One region of the Serratia sp. NPDC087055 genome, then DNA from elsewhere that is predicted to be linked to it. Evidence: predicted binding sites of a transcription regulator. Region 1 holds the regulator's gene; each other region holds the start of a gene.
What was found. The regulator LexA, encoded in region 1, represses DNA repair genes until DNA is damaged. The targets are predictions, from matches to a motif close to TNCTGTATGTACATACAGNA.

Region 1 (2,205 bases):
ACTAAAAAACATGGCAAACCAAGCAACCGGCCTGACCCGTATTATTAAAGCCGCCGGCTACTCTTATAAAGGCTTTTCCGCTGCCTGGCAGCATGAAGCGGCGTTCCGCCAAGAACTGGTCGCCACCGTGCTGGCTATCATACTGGCGATTTGGCTGGACGTGGGTGCGATAGCGCGCATTTTATTGATCGGATCGGTGCTGCTGGTGATGATCGTCGAGATGCTCAACAGCGCGATAGAAGCGATTGTCGATCGGGTTGGCACTGAACATCATGAGCTTTCGGGCCGGTCCAAGGATATGGGGTCGGCAGCAGTTTCACTGGCGATTATTTTGGCGTTGTTTGTCTGGGGCTCGGTGCTCTGGCAACACTTTGCCTGAATGGGGTGGCCCTGTTGCGACGTGGGTCGCTAATCCCTGATTTTTATTCATTCTTCGGTTCCCAAGCCGCACTTACCTGTATATACTCACAGCAAGACTGTATAAACAAACAGGGGGCGGAATGAAAGCACTAACTACCAGACAGCAAGAGGTCTATGATCTGATTCGCGATCATATTTCGTCCACTGGCATGCCGCCAACGCGCGCCGAAATCGCCATGCGTCTGGGGTTCCGCTCGCCAAATGCTGCAGAAGAACACCTGAAAGCATTGGCGCGTAAAGGCGTCATCGAGATCGTCTCTGGTGCATCGCGCGGCATTCGTTTGCTGATGGAAGATGAAGAAGGTTTACCGTTGATCGGCCGTGTTGCCGCCGGTGAGCCACTGTTGGCGCAGCAGCATATCGAAGGGCACTACAAAGTGGATCCTTCCTTGTTCAAGCCAAGTGCGGATTTCTTGCTGCGGGTCAACGGTATGTCGATGCGTGATATCGGTATTCTCGACGGCGATCTGCTGGCGGTACATAAAACTCAGGACGTGCGTAACGGCCAGGTCGTTGTGGCGCGTATTGAAGACGAGGTTACAGTTAAGCGTCTGAAAAAACACGGAAATGTTGTTGAGTTATTGCCGGAAAACAGCGAGTTCCAACCGATTGTGGTTGATCTGCGCCAGCAGAATTTCACCATTGAAGGCCTGGCGGTCGGTGTGATCCGCAATGGCGACTGGGTTTAATCCTCACGCCTACACATCGTCCTCTGATTTAAGTCGCCCCAGTTCTGGGGCGATGTCATATCTGATTCACTATATACCCTATAGCTTTCAAGTTGCAGCTAGGCGGCCAACTCGCTCATCCCCAGGCGCTTACTCAGGTAAGTAACTGGGGAGAGCGAGTGCAGATAACAACGCTGCAACTTGAAAGATGACGGGTATACACGGGAACATTCCACTATGCGCCTGCTTTCCGCCTTCACCAGCGATACCGATAAAGCCTTGTGGCGCCTCGCGCTACCGATGATCTTTTCCAATATCACCGTGCCACTGCTTGGGTTGGTCGATACCGCAGTGATAGGTCACCTCGACAGCTCTGTTTATTTGGGGGGCGTGGCGGTCGGGGCGATGGCGACCAGCTTCCTGTTTATGTTGTTGCTGTTTTTGCGCATGAGTACCACCGGTTTGACGGCACAGGCGCTGGGCGCACAAAACCCACAGGGATTGGCACGTGCCTTTATGCAGCCGCTGTTGCTGGCAGTATTGGCCGGCGTCGTTATCGTGTTGCTGCGCCATCCGTTGATCGATCTGGCGCTGCAGATTGTTGGCGGTGACGATGCGGTGCTGAAGCAAGCACGATTGTTCCTTGAGATCCGTTGGCTGAGCGCACCGGCAGCGCTGGCAAATATGGTGATCTTGGGTTGGTTGCTTGGCGTGCAATACGTGCGGGCGCCGGTCATTCTGCTGATAGTCGGTAATGTGTTGAATATCGTTCTGGATATCTGGTTGGTCATGGGGCTGGGCTGGAATGTGCAAGGTGCCGCGACGGCGACCGCCGTCTCTGAGTACGCTACGCTGCTGCTGGGTTTATGGCTGTCCTGGCGAGTGATGCGCATACGCGGTATTTCTGTTCCGATGTTGCGCCATGCCTGGCGCGGTAATCTGCGGCGTTTGCTTGCGTTGAACCGCGATATCATGTTGCGTTCATTGTTGCTGCAATTGTGCTTTGCATCCTTGACTATCTTCGGCGCCAGGCTTGGCGGTGACGTAGTGGCAGTAAACGCGGTACTGATGAATTTGCTGACCTTTACCGCCTATGCACTGGATGGTTTTGCCTATG
Region 2 (2,205 bases), on a different contig from region 1:
GCAAATTTCTTCTTGCGATTAACGTCATTTAAACACCCTGTGCAGGGTTTGACAGACAGACTGCACAACGGTGGATGATGGTAGTGAAGCATATGACAGGCATCGGGTCTTCGCTTGGAACGAACCCTTACACATTGACGTTGGCTAGGGTGTGGCAAGTGCAGGGAAGAAAATAAGAGAGACAATAATAATGGCAGACAATAAGAAACGCCCGGGTAAAGATCTCGACCGTATCGACCGCAATATCCTGAACGAGCTGCAGAAGGATGGGCGTATTTCGAACGTTGAGCTTTCGAAGCGCGTGGGGTTATCTCCAACACCATGTTTAGAACGCGTGCGCCGCCTCGAGCGCCAGGGTTTTATTCATGGCTATACCGCTTTGCTCAACCCGCATTATCTGGATGCGTCACTGTTGGTCTTCGTGGAAATCACGTTGAACCGCGGCGCGCCAGATGTGTTTGAGCAATTCAACTCAGCAGTGCAGAAGCTTGAAGAAATTCAGGAGTGTCATCTGGTGTCTGGTGATTTCGACTATCTGTTGAAAACCCGTGTACCGGATATGTCTGCTTACCGTAAATTGCTCGGTGAAACCTTGCTGCGTTTGCCGGGGGTTAACGACACCCGTACCTACGTAGTCATGGAAGAAGTGAAACAGAGTAACCGTCTGGTTATCAAAACACGGTAGGGTGCAGGTGCAAAACCTGATTAAATTGGTTACACTCCTGTTTATTCATACAGTTTCGGCGCCGGGGAAGCTTCTCGGCGCTGTTGCTATGTCAGCTAACAGGAACCTGGAGAGCCTTTCTTGAGCCAGGAATATACAGAAGATAAAGAAGTTACCTTGAGAAAACTCAGCAGCGGTCGCCGTTTGCTCGAAGCTGTGTTGATCGTGGTGGCCATTTTTGCCATTTACCTCATGGCTGCCTTGGTCAGTTTTAATCCATCTGACCCAAGCTGGTCGCAGACCGCGTGGCATGAGCCGATTCATAACCTGGGCGGTGGCGTCGGGGCCTGGATGGCCGACACGCTGTTCTTCACCTTCGGGGTACTCGCCTATGCGATACCACCGATCATGCTCATGTTGTGCTGGGCGGCTTACCGTCAGCGCGGCAACGGCGAATACATCGACTATTTTGCGCTTTCATTGCGCCTGATCGGCACGTTGGCGCTGGTGCTCACCTCGTGTGGCCTGGCGGCATTGAATGTCGACGATCTCTATTACTTCGCTTCCGGCGGCGTTATCGGCAGTTTGCTGAGCAATGCCATGCTGCCGTGGTTCAACGGCATCGGTGCAACCTTAGGGCTGCTGTGCGTCTGGGCTGCGGGGCTTACGTTGTTTACCGGTTGGTCTTGGCTGGTGATCGCCGAAAGAATCGGCGGCGCGGTGCTGGGTACGGCGACCTTTATGACTAACCGATCACGCCGTGAAGACCGTTATCACGACGACGATGATCGTTATGTCGAAGAACATGCCGAACCTGCACAGAAAGAAGCCGCGCTTGCTGTGGGCGCGACTGCGGCGGCGGCCAATGCGGCGGAAGACGACGTGTTGTTCTCTGCGCCTTCCGTAGCGGAAACCGCCAAGTTGGCGGCAGAAGCAGAAGATGCACAGGATCCCTTACTCAGCGGCTTGCGGGCTAATGATGACGATCCTGCTGATGCCGTACCCGTTGCACCAGCGGTAGCCAGTACGCCGGTTACTGCGGCTCCTGTCGTAGCACAGGCACCGTCGGTTACCGTGGCACCGGCTGCACCCGCATCGGTGAATCAACACCCAATGAGCAGGGTAGAGGAAAACGCGCCACCGCCATTGTATTCGTTCGAGATCCCTGAAGAGACACCGGCGCCGACGTTGACGCGTTCGGCGGATCCTTACCAGGACGAGGATAATGAACCGCGCTTGGGCAACTGGGATGTTCCGGCTGCATCACCGGCGCACGAACGTTCCCCGTTCGATTTTTCTGCCGCCCAGCGTGATAGCGCAGACATCAGTGCTCCGGCTGGTTTCAGTGCCGTTGAACCTGCCGTTACGCCGTTTGGTAGCGTGAAACCTCAGGCTCCTGTCGCTGCAACTGCGGTAGCGGGTGCTGTCGCCGCCAATACGTTTATGCCGGCATTTACCGCTACCAGTGAGGCTAACTCGCAGGTGAAACAAGGCCTTGGCCCTGAATTGCCACGCCCGAACCCTGTACGCATTCCTACCCG
Region 3 (2,205 bases), on a different contig from region 1:
ATAATGAGCTGCCCTGTTCTGTAGGGTAATGCCAGAGATCGATGCCCTGTCGCTGTGCCAAACCCGCCATCAGGACCAAGGCTTGCAGATTAAAGTAACTGTAGTGAAACGAACGAGTACGCAGCAGTTCCTGCGGTTGCGTCCCGTTGACGGCAAGCTGCACATCCAGCTTATGCTGCATCAAAACGGCCATATCACGCACCACGTCGTCACGCCCGAGCCAGGCAGCAATGCCCGCTACCTGCACGGTATACCAACTGCCGTGATTATTCTTTGCGGCGCCCTCCTGTTTACCGGCTGGGCTGTGTAACAACCAGTCGAGGTAACGGGCAAACCATTGCCGCATCTGGCTTTCATCTTGCGCCGTCCACCCCGGAGTCTGTTGCAGCAATAACAGGCTGTCGACAATGCGAATGGCAAAATAGCGCCCATCGAGAATGCCATTACCGCGCCCGCTGTCGCGGCCCGGAATACCCTGAGCGTAGTTGAGGTTTGGGTTCATCCGCGTTGATGGATCGATGAACCAGGTACGGATCAGCCTAATCGCCCGATCGCTGTAACGTTGCTGGCCGGAGAAATACCCCGCCAATGCCAGTGTTTGTACCCGCTGGGTGAACTCTGCCAGCCGCACGCCATCACTCTGTTCATTTTTACTGGCCGGGTTCACCTGCCCATCGCGACGAACCCAAGGCAACCCATTGGGTTTACTCGCATCCGGCCACCAATAGGCCCCCAGGCTCAGGTAGTCATGCCTGTCTCCGCTCGGCGGGGTCAGGCCTTTATCAGTGACGCTGAGCAACGGCTTTCGCAGTGCACTGTCAGCATCACGTATCAGGCGTTGATAGTTGGCATCCCCCTGAGTCTGTGCTTTTACCTGTGACAACTGCGGCTGCTGCAAGAAAATACAGCACTCAACGGCGTTAGCGGTAAAAGGCGTCAGGCAAAGCAAGAGGGCTGCACGCAGGCAGGTACGTATCATCAGGCAGGTACCCCATTATGATCATGAGTGACTGAGAGTATCCTGCCCGGTTTTGTGTGTCCCGACAGATAAAAAACGTTTCTGAGCGTAAAAACGCACGGACACTGGCGCTTGTGAGCCACCCCCTAAAACTTTTCCGAGAGGATCATCTTGCCCAACAAGGGGATAACTGACGATCGTCTCGCCCCTGACTTTCTTTATGGTTGTAATGGCTAAAATTCGATTATACTGTATATAAAAACAGTATAGAGAAATGCACCATGAAACACTTTTTACCCACACCAACCCCAGAGAAACAGCGCATTCCGCTTTACGCCGATAATGTCCCGGCTGGCTTTCCCAGCCCCGCGCAAGACTACATACACGCACGGATTGACCTCAACGAATACTGCATTAGCCACCCTTCGGCGACGTACTTTCTGATCGCTTCCGGAGAAAGCATGATCGAAGCCGGGATCACCGACGGATCCATGCTGGTGGTTGATCGAAGCATTGGCGCCTGCCACGGCGATATCGTGATCGCCAGCATCGCAGGCGAGTTCACCGTTAAGCGCCTGTGTCTGCATCCTGTCGCGCAGCTTGAGCCGATGAATCCGAAGTTCCGGCCAATACCGCTGCGGGATGACAACGACGAGCAGAATATCGTCGGCGTGGTCGTTTCAACCATCACGAGGCTGAAATAATGTACGCCCTGGCCGACGTGAACAGTTTTTATGCGAGCTGTGAAATACTGTGGCGCCCAGACCTCCGTGGGCGGCCCGTTGTTGTGCTGTCTAACAACGACGGCTGTGTGGTGGCGCAGAGTAAAGAGGCTAAAGCCCTGGGCCTGAAAACAGGTGCGCCCTACTTCAAAATAAAGCATGATTTTGAACGTGCAGGCGGTATCGCATTCAGCAGCAACTATGAGCTGTACGCCGATATGTCGATGCGAGTGATGGCCGTGCTCGAAGAAATGGCCCCCCGTGTTGAAATTTACTCCATTGACGAAAGCTTCCTTGATCTTGCCGGCGTACAAAATTGTGTCGATTTGACAACGTTCGGGCACCAGGTTCGCGACCGCGTTTTGCAATGTACCGGCCTCACCGTCGGTGTCGGTATTGCCCAGACCAAGACGCTGGCAAAACTGGCGAACTTCGCAGCGAAAAAATGGGAACAAACCCGCGGTGTGGTTGATCTTTCCAATCGGGAGCGGCAGCGAAAATTAATGGCGAAAGTGCCGGTGATGG
Region 4 (2,205 bases), on a different contig from region 1:
CTCGGAATACCTTTCCGAATTTAAATTTATAGTGACATTAGAAATACATAGGGAAATGCTTGAATTATCTAAAAAAAACGAAAAGGAGTCATTATATTCCTATTACATACATCAAATAGGATTTTTGGAAAAACCAATTGCATATTTTGGCTTCCATGATCCTGATATCCCCGATGATGAACAAAGAGTTGCGGGTTTTGGTGAGGGCGGATTTTCATCCATTCATGAAAGTGAATTCCTAGAGGAAAACAAAAAATTGATAAAAAACAGTAAAAGAGGAGTTTACTATGGCAACGAGGCAGATTTATTCATAGCATCAAGAGCCAATGGGAAGCAGTTCATACTAACGGAAGACAACAAAAAAAACGGACCACTTTCAAAGGTAAGTAATATTATTAACGTATCACAATCAAAACCTATGACAATGAATGAATTCAAAGCCACCCTTGATGATAAAACATAATTCCATACCAATAGTGAATCTCATCATAATATATAACCGGCATAGATATAGCATTAGATATTATCTATCCAATAAAAAGTAACAATTCCAGCATCATTAATAAAACAGATATGTTATATCTATTAGGAAGGGATAAACAACTTAACATGAAAAGATACGAATATATAAACTCAATCGCAAGAGGTGGAGCTCCTCTTAGTGAGGAGTTGTTAGATGCAATTTTTAATTTTACTCTGCTTTTTTCTATGGCAGAACATCGCTTAATGCGTGAAAATGCTAGAACTGGGTTAGCTGGTATTTATGCTAAACGTTTTGTAAGGGGGGCAAATCTTGAGCAAGAAATACGAAAAGTATACAATTATTTTACGAATAGGTATACCGTAGGCGCCTCCCACAAATACAACCTAGATGATCTTTGTCATCACGATAAGAAATCACGTGTTTTCATTGAGCAAACAATACAAAAACAGAATCCTAATGAGCATGAAGTAGCAGAATGTGTCTTCAGAATAATAATTAGGCTCAGGCATAACCTTTTTCACGGGAGAAAATGGACATACAACATTCAGGGTCAGGAGGAAAATTTGTTATCGGCTTGTTACTTGCTCCATAGAATACTCAAAAATATTAATCGATGAAATTATTGGAAGCATCATATCGATGACCTCCTTTGCATACTAAATCTTTTCCGAGAGGATTATCTTGCTCAACAAAGGGATAGCTTTAGATCGTTCTATCCCTCCCTTTCTTTATGGTTGCAACGTCTAAAACGTGATTATACTGTATATAAAAACAGCATAGAGAAATGCACCATAAAACACTTTGTTCCAACACCAACACCCGAGAAACAACTCACTCCGTTCTACTCCGACAAAGTCCCAGCAGGCTTCCCCAGCCCTGCTCAAGACTGCGTGCACGCGCGGATCGACCTCAACGAGTACTGCATAAGTCACCCATCGGCGACCTACTTTTTGATCGCGTCAGGAGAAAGCATGATCGAAGCCGGGATCACTGACGGCTCTATGCTTGTTGTCGTTCGGAGCGTTAGCGCATGTCACGGTGACATCGTGATCGCCAGCATCGCGGGTGAATTCACCGTTAAGCGCTTATGCCTGCATCCGGTCGCTCAGCTTGAGCCCATGAACCCGAAATTCAGCCCTATTCCCCTTCCTGACGGCGGCGAAGATCTGGATATCGTTGGGGTAGTCATTTCAACGTTCACGAGGCTGAAATAATGTATGCCCTGGCCGATGTAAACAGCTTCTATGCGAGTTGTGAAACACTGTTGCCCCCTGGCCTACGAGACCGCCCGTGGTTGCTCTGTCAAATAACGATCTGAGTGATCGGCACTGTAAGTTGGAGATGAGGGGGCGGCAGCAGTAGACTGCGACCGCATTTAAAAAGGTGTGATGACGTGAGTGTTTAATTAACTAGCCTGTACGGGCGGTAGAAATCTTCTGAGTGTTGCACACAAGTCGCGAGCACTTGCCTCATCTCGAAGCATCCGAGTAAGCCATGCCTCAAAGGCAGCCAATCTTGTCTGCTTCAAGTGCTGAGCTGCAAGGGCAAGTAACCCTTTGTTGTCATAAATGGTTAATAAGGTAGGCAAATCCCTATTCTCCAAAGCATCTAGGATCTTTTGATTCGCGACTGCTGCAATACCGTTGATGTCCAAAGCAGAGGTTTGGGTCTCGTACTCTGAAATTATTTCGTTTATGGTTTTGGAATCGGAAAGATCGACC

Region 2: the regulator LexA is predicted to act here: its motif matches at 721-740, upstream of ACI2J2_RS09540 (DNA translocase FtsK 4TM domain-containing protein).
Region 3: the regulator LexA is predicted to act here: its motif matches at 1,206-1,225, upstream of umuD (translesion error-prone DNA polymerase V autoproteolytic subunit).
Region 4: the regulator LexA is predicted to act here: its motif matches at 1,242-1,261, upstream of umuD (translesion error-prone DNA polymerase V autoproteolytic subunit).

The regions. Positions count from the first base shown of each region.
Region 1 covers NZ_JBJDOG010000003.1:380,371-382,575, reverse strand. Annotated here, with positions in the region: gene ACI2J2_RS18000 (diacylglycerol kinase) at 11-379, shown strand; gene lexA (transcriptional repressor LexA) at 501-1,109, shown strand; gene dinF (MATE family efflux transporter DinF) at 1,326-2,205, shown strand, end outside.
Region 2 covers NZ_JBJDOG010000001.1:2,001,623-2,003,827, reverse strand. Annotated here, with positions in the region: gene lrp (leucine-responsive transcriptional regulator Lrp) at 191-685, shown strand; gene ACI2J2_RS09540 (DNA translocase FtsK 4TM domain-containing protein) at 806-2,205, shown strand, end outside.
Region 3 covers NZ_JBJDOG010000001.1:976,505-978,709, reverse strand. Annotated here, with positions in the region: gene ACI2J2_RS04730 (alginate lyase family protein) at 1-976, opposite strand, end outside; gene umuD (translesion error-prone DNA polymerase V autoproteolytic subunit) at 1,240-1,662, shown strand; gene umuC (translesion error-prone DNA polymerase V subunit UmuC) at 1,662-2,205, shown strand, end outside.
Region 4 covers NZ_JBJDOG010000001.1:1,676,365-1,678,569, forward strand. Annotated here, with positions in the region: gene ACI2J2_RS07900 (hypothetical protein) at 1-463, shown strand, start outside; gene ACI2J2_RS07905 (hypothetical protein) at 610-1,101, shown strand; gene umuD (translesion error-prone DNA polymerase V autoproteolytic subunit) at 1,276-1,698, shown strand; gene ACI2J2_RS07915 (AAA family ATPase) at 1,890-2,205, opposite strand, start outside.